3 regions of the Bacillus sp. BACIII genome follow, and region 3 is predicted to be linked to each of the others. Evidence: riboswitches for the same ligand, from Rfam matches in the RefSeq annotation. Region 3 holds a riboswitch; each other region holds the start of a gene.
What was found. Region 3 has a riboswitch for S-adenosylmethionine ahead of ACXN9U_RS18110 (5-methyltetrahydropteroyltriglutamate--homocysteine S-methyltransferase). Riboswitches for the same ligand answer to the same signal wherever they lie in the genome.

Region 1 (2,196 bases), 1.9 Mb from region 3:
GTGATTCATTTTGCAGCGCCAATCGTTCTTCAAAGCTTGCAGGGCGGGAGAAATCTTTTTCTGTCAGCTGATTCAATTCTTCTTTTTGAGCTGAGTTCGCTCCTGTTGCGAATGCTTTCAAAGCTTTAAGTGCCGCTTTTGACTCTTCGATCTGCTCACTGACGGCCGCTTTGCCGGACAGAAGCCCTTCTTTTAAGACGCCGAGTTCCGCCAGTTTTTCTTTAGCGTATGACAGGCCGTTCAGCAAATCCTTTTCAAGATGCTCGTCAGGGTGTTTCGCCACCGGCACGTGCAGAAGGCTGCTTGAAGGCTGAATCCATAACTCCTCAACATCAGCGTGGCTGAGGATATCCAAAGCCGCATCAAGGCGTTCTTCAACATCGATTTTCCAAATGTTTCGGCCGTCGATCACACCGGCTGCCAGCACTTTATCTTTCGGGAAGCCGTGCTTTTTCAATTGCTCAAGGTTTCTGCCTTTATCATGCACGAAATCAAGCCCGATTCCCTGTACAGGATACGAAACGAGTTCTTCATATGCATCAACCGAATCGAAGTATGTCTGCAGGAGGACATTCAGCCCTGAAAGCTCTTTTGTAATAGATTCATAGAGTTCTTTTGCGGCGCGGACATCTTCAGCAGAGGCTGTCACAAGGGCAGGCTCATCAAGCTGAACCCATTTGACGCCTTCTGCTTCAAGCTCTTTCAGCAGCTGTACATAAAGAGGAACAAGGCGCTTTTGAATCGCTTTCGCCTCTGATTCTTCGTATCCTTTCGCAAGTGTGACGAATGTATACGGACCGACAATGACAGGTTTCGTTTCCGCTCCGAATTCTTCTTTGATCCGGCGGTAGTCGTCAAGCTGTTTGTTTCTCGTCAGACGGAATTCAATGCTTTCGTCATATTCAGGAACGATGTAATGGTAGTTGGTGTTGAACCATTTTGTCATTTCACTGGAAACGGCGTCTTTAACACCGCGGGCAATCGCGAAATATGTATCAACAGGATCCGTGATGCTGCGGAATCTTTCCGGAATCCAGTTAAAGCTGACGGCTGTATCAAGCACATGGTCATAATGAGTAAAATCAGAGACCGGCACGATATCGATATTTTGGTCAAGCTGTGTTTTGACAGCTGATAAGAATAAACCGTCAAGCTCTTTAAGAAACGTTTCTTTATCAGTGTTTCCTTTCCAATAAGCCTCAAGCGCTTTTTTCCATTCTCTGTTCAAGCCGATTCTCGGAAAACCGAGATTTGAAGTTTTGATTGTAGTCATTAAGTCTCCTCCTTTAAGTGAGATGTAACAAAAAAGCCTCTTTCTCATGAGAGAAAGAGGCTTTAACATCAAAATGTAAGCCTCTCTTATCTCTCAGATCACGTCTGATGGAATTAGCACCGTGCCTTAGGAGACAATCGTCTCGGCGCAAAAATCACGCGCCCCATTTCACAATGGAATTACGGTCGGTTGCTGTTGGGGTCAAAAGGCCAATCCCTCGCCCAACTCTCGATAAGAGAAAATATTTCAATTTTTTTGAAAAGTTACATCATTTGTTGGTTATCTTATCAGCTTATTCAGATCACTGTCAATAGAAAATCTCACATTTTAAAAATTGGTGATGTTGACAAGCGGATCAATCATTATATGAGAAAAATATCAGAAAGACAGCAGCTGTGCCTGTTCGGCTCTTTCCATGAGCACATCAGGTGCGTCTAAATACAGAAACCCGTTCCCGGCCAATGTTTTGGCGATGCCCAAAGGAAGAGTACGCCGCACAAGCTGGGCATAAATTTCGGCTTCAGAAAGCGTCCGCTGAAACGAGTCCTGTTCAAGCCCTTTTATTAAGGCCAGCGCTCCGCTCACATGCGGGGCGGCCATTGAAGTGCCCGTCAGCTTCCCGTATTTATGGTTGGGAAGGGTGGAGAGAATGTTTTCTCCGGGCGCCACGAGGTCGATTTCTTTATTTGCGTTTGAAAATTCTGACGATTTACGGGCGATTGAGACTGATCCGACGGCGATCACTTCATTGTAAGCGGCCGGATACGACAGTTCTTCTGTCCGCTCGTCTCCGTCACCTTCATTTCCTGCTGCGCAAACGACCAGTACACCGCTTTTTACCGCATTTGTGACGGCTTCTTTCAGTTCAGGCACATCGTTCGGGCCGCCGAGTGACATGGAAATAATGTCCGCCTTTTGTTCAA
Region 2 (2,196 bases), 1.2 Mb from region 3:
TATCCTTCCATCTCAAGATCTCTTTTGTTATAAAGTTCACGTATTGAGCAGAGCTGATCTTTTTTCCATTTGAAAAGCGCCTCATTTAAAATCCTCACATGATGATCCTCCACCTCAAATGTTGCGCCCGCTAAATGGGGAGTCGCGAACACATTCGGCAGTGAGATCAATTCATAATCAGAAGATTCAGGCGGTTCGTGATAAAACACGTCAAGGATCGCTCCTTTAATCCGCCGTTCTTTCAGCACCCGCAGCAGCTCTTTTCTGTCTGTAACCGCCGCTCTTGATGTATTGACAAAAACAGCTTCTTGCTTCATCAATTGAAAGTGCCGGGCGCCGATCAGGCCGATGGTTTCTTCGGTGCGCGGCAAATGAACGGAGACAATATCACTTTCAGAAAATACCCGTTCAATCGTCGTTTTTTCATACTCCCGGTTCTCATGATTGACAAAGGGGTCATAGTACAGCACCTTGCAGTCAAAAGCCGTCAACAGCCGGGCGATTCTCTGTCCGACAGCTCCGAAACCGATAAGGCCGACTGTTTTCCCCGTCAGCTCATTTCCCCTGAATTTGACGTAAGCCTGCAAATAATCACCATTCCACTTCCCGTCCTTCAGCCACTGATGAGAAGAATACGTGTGGCGCAAAAACGAAATGACATTTCCGATAAACATTTCAGCAACAGCCTGGGCATTGCGGGCCGGTGTATAGAAGACAGGGATTTTTCTTTTAGTCGCCGCCGTGATATCCACATTAGACGGCATCCCTCTGCAGACGCCGATAAAAGCGGAATCCGGCAATATATCAATCACTTGCTCTGATACCTTATCAAGTTCGGTAATAAGCCCCGACGCGTTTGTCTCTTGAATCATCCGGATTAATTCATCTTCCCGATAGGCCCGGCCGTGCTTCTTCCACGGCAGGTGCACAGTCCGGCCGAACAGATCTGTCAGCTCCTTCAGCCCCTCGTCGTGATAGGGTGCGGTAATTAAAACCGTCATGGTGCAAAACATCCTTTTCACATAAATTTTTTCACAAAAAAATCTCTTTCCCCGAAGAAGGAAAGAGATTCATATACCGTCTTTATCCGCTTGAAGCGCACAAATATGTATAGACCATTCTTTCCTATCTTTCAAGCATACGCTTGCTGGAATTGGCACAATAAATGTTGCCGAGGTTTCATAGGGCCAGTCCCTCCACCTCTCTTGATAGAAAATAAAATGATGAAATTGTCAGACTTTTAAAAGAATAAACTCATCATAGATAAGTCTTTCCGTGATGTCAACACTTTTTTTCTGAATTGACGATCTATTTCGAAATGTTATAATGCTTACAATATAAAAAAAGAGGAGAAATGGGCTATGAATTCTGCTGCAAAACAGCCAAATGGGGTCTTTAAGTCGGTGTGCTCACTGGACTGTCCCGATCAATGCGGCTTACTTGTGACAAAAAAGGACGGAAAAATCGTTAACATTCAGGGAGACCCGGATCACCCCGTCACATCAGGGAATATTTGCAACAAAGTCAGACACATGGCTGAGCGCATTTATGATGAAAAACGCTTAACCGTCCCGTTAAAACGGATCGGCGAAAAAGGCGAAGCCGTGTTTGCGCCTATTTCATGGGACGAAGCAATCAATACGATCAGTGCGCGCTGGAAAGAGCTTATTGCCGAAGAAGGAGCGGAAAGCATTCTCCCGTACAGCTTTTACGGTAATATGGGAAAACTGGCGGCAGAGGGAATGGACCGCCGTTTTTTCCACCGACTCGGGGCGAGCCAGCTCGAACGGACGATCTGCAGCAAAGCCGGATCTGAGGGCTATAACTATACAATGGGAGAAGGCGCAGGTACTGATCCGGAAGAGACCATACATGCAAAGCTCTTTATTTTTTGGGGAATCAATGCCGTCAGCACGAATATGCATCAGGTCATGATTGCTCAAAAAGCCCGGAAAAAAGGAGCTAAGATTGTCGTTATCGATGTACATAAGAACCAAACAGGCCGGCTTGCCGATTGGTTTATTCCCATTCGCCCCGGCACAGATGCCGCACTCGCTCTCGGTATCATGCATGTTTTATTTGCCGAGAACCTTCACGATGAAGCATTTCTCACAGAATACACCGAAGGCAGTGAAGAATTAAAAGCGCATGTCAAACAGTATGATCCGGAAACGGTTTCTGTTATGACAGGCGTTA
Region 3 (2,196 bases):
GCTGAGGCAAAGCTGATCCAGGCTGACATATTGAGAAGCTTCTTCAATCCGGCGTTTAATCGCGTCCTTGTCTTCGAGATCGCCGTGTTTCGACGTAATCAAACCGAGTACAAGCTGAAGATCAGAGCGTTTGACATAACGGAGCGGTTCAAAGCCGCCGGAGCGGGAATCATCATATTCCAAGAACAATCCGTCAAGGTCAAGCCCGTCAAAAATCGTTTCCGCCGCCGCATCATATCCGCCTTCAGCCGTCCATGTGGACTGGAAGTTGCCGCGGCAGATATGCATCGTAACCTTCAAGTCGGCAGGACGATCCTTAATGGCGTCATTAATAGAAGCTGCGAACAGCCTGCGCAGCTCATCCGGCGTCGTTCCGAATGCTTCAATCTGGCGAAGCCCCGCTTCCGATAAGAAAACGGCCCATGCGGTATCATCGAGCTGAAGATAGCGGCATCCGGCGTCATAGAAAGCTTGAATCGCTTTTTTATACGCCTTTGATACATCATGCTGAAATTGTTTGTAATCATTCTGATACGCCGCTTTTTCCAATTTTCCGCGGAAAAACAACATATTCGGGCTTGGAATCGTCATTTTTGGAACAGCATCGCCGGCAATGCTGTGAAGAAATTTATAATCTTCGAGCATCGGATGCTGAGAAAAATCAATATCTCTCGTTACTTTAATGCCGCGCGCTTTCGTCTGTACATTGTGAAACTGAATGCCGCTATCTGGCGTAAACGCTTCGACGCCGTCTAAGTTTTCGAGAAAATCAAAATGCCACCAGGCCCGGCGGAATTCGCCGTCAGTCACGACATTGAGGCCGGTTTCTTTCTGCTTTTTTACGCTGCGGATGATTTCTTGGTTTTCGATTTCGCGCAGCTGTTCTGCCGAAATCTCACCCGCCGCTCTTTGCAGGCGGGCTTGCTTCACAGCCGCCGGCCGGAGCAGGCTTCCGACCTGATCCGCGCGAAACGGCGGGTTTTTTCTAAGAAGAGTGTGCAATGGTTGTTCTGTGTTTTGCTGTGACATGAACGATTCCTTCTTTCCTCAATGAAATATAAAAAGCTCTTCCCTTGGATAGGGAAGAGCTTGCGTCCGCAAATCTCAACCTTATCTTCAGGATTTAGCACCATTCTGCTGAACAGCGGTTGCCGGGTATCATAGGGCCAGTCCCTCCACCTCTCTTGATAAGGAAATATGCTATTTTTCAGAATAAACTGTAATACTCTTAATCTTAGTATATTATCTTATATTGTCAATATATTTCGATAAATATTTTTATTTATCACCCTCAAATAGAATCATATCTATCACGATTGCGATCGCAAGACAAAGAACAATATCCTCTTCATTTTCAATCTCCAAATGATAAGAATCGCCCCAGCTCATCCATGATTTGGTGACGGTCATCCGGTTTGATTTCCCGTCTGTCACTTGAAAATTCCGTCCCCACACATCGCCGGTAATATCCCAGCCGACTCCGGAAATTTCAAATTTCGGTTTGAAAAACGTCATTTTCTTGATGACTTGGCATACAGGCTTGCCGCCGACGGAAATTTCGTAACGGGGAACGAGCGACATCAGTTTCTGACTGACGCTGGCGAGCGTGCGGCCGTCCAAATCAGTCAGCTTCAATTCATCACCGAACGAAAACAGCTTTCCTTCAACATTGTAGACTTCTTTTCCGCTTTCAAGAAACACTTGAAACCGATTCTTAAACGTAAACATCCGCTCTTTGATATAAAAATGATACATAAAAAAACTCCTTTTTTATGTTGTACGTAAAAAGGAGACGGATGGTTTCATATTGGAGGGGTGCACAAAAAAAGGCTGCCGATTTTGCGGCAGCTGTCGTTTTTATGATAGCGGCATCCGGCGTTTCTGACGGATCGCATTTAAATCAATGATGTTATTCGTGTCGGCAGCTGTCACCAGCGGGCTTGTCTTTGGCGTTTTCCGGCGGTTGTCCTTACTGAAAGAGAAAACCAGGTATCCTGTCAAAGCAGCAAAAATAAGTAGCATCATTTTACATACCTCCCAAAAAAAGTTTTGGTATTATTATTGTACGAAAAAACAAACGAAAAGTATTCAAACAATTGTCACTTTTTTAAAAAATAAAGACATTTTCCGTAAAAATGACTATGATCTGCGGTTGATTTTGCTCTTGTTGTGGTTCTATAGATTGTATCGGCTGCT

Region 1: it holds a riboswitch for S-adenosylmethionine, as region 3 does, so the genes downstream of both, metE (5-methyltetrahydropteroyltriglutamate--homocysteine S-methyltransferase) here and ACXN9U_RS18110 (5-methyltetrahydropteroyltriglutamate--homocysteine S-methyltransferase) in region 3, are expected to answer to the same signal.
Region 2: it holds a riboswitch for S-adenosylmethionine, as region 3 does, so the genes downstream of both, ACXN9U_RS05175 (2-hydroxyacid dehydrogenase) here and ACXN9U_RS18110 (5-methyltetrahydropteroyltriglutamate--homocysteine S-methyltransferase) in region 3, are expected to answer to the same signal.

Annotation. Positions count from the first base shown of each region.
Region 1 covers NZ_CM174437.1:1,712,394-1,714,589, reverse strand. The annotation lists gene metE (5-methyltetrahydropteroyltriglutamate--homocysteine S-methyltransferase) at 1-1,273, opposite strand, end outside; SAM riboswitch class I at 1,357-1,511, opposite strand; gene ACXN9U_RS07990 (S8 family peptidase) at 1,652-2,196, opposite strand, start outside.
Region 2 covers NZ_CM174437.1:979,286-981,481, reverse strand. The annotation lists gene ACXN9U_RS05175 (2-hydroxyacid dehydrogenase) at 1-1,001, opposite strand, end outside; SAM riboswitch class I at 1,123-1,215, opposite strand; gene ACXN9U_RS05170 (molybdopterin oxidoreductase family protein) at 1,362-2,196, shown strand, end outside.
Region 3 covers NZ_CM174437.1:3,671,352-3,673,547, reverse strand. The annotation lists gene ACXN9U_RS18110 (5-methyltetrahydropteroyltriglutamate--homocysteine S-methyltransferase) at 1-1,029, opposite strand, end outside; SAM riboswitch class I at 1,108-1,194, opposite strand; gene ACXN9U_RS18105 (LURP-one-related/scramblase family protein) at 1,279-1,755, opposite strand; gene ACXN9U_RS18100 (hypothetical protein) at 1,858-2,025, opposite strand.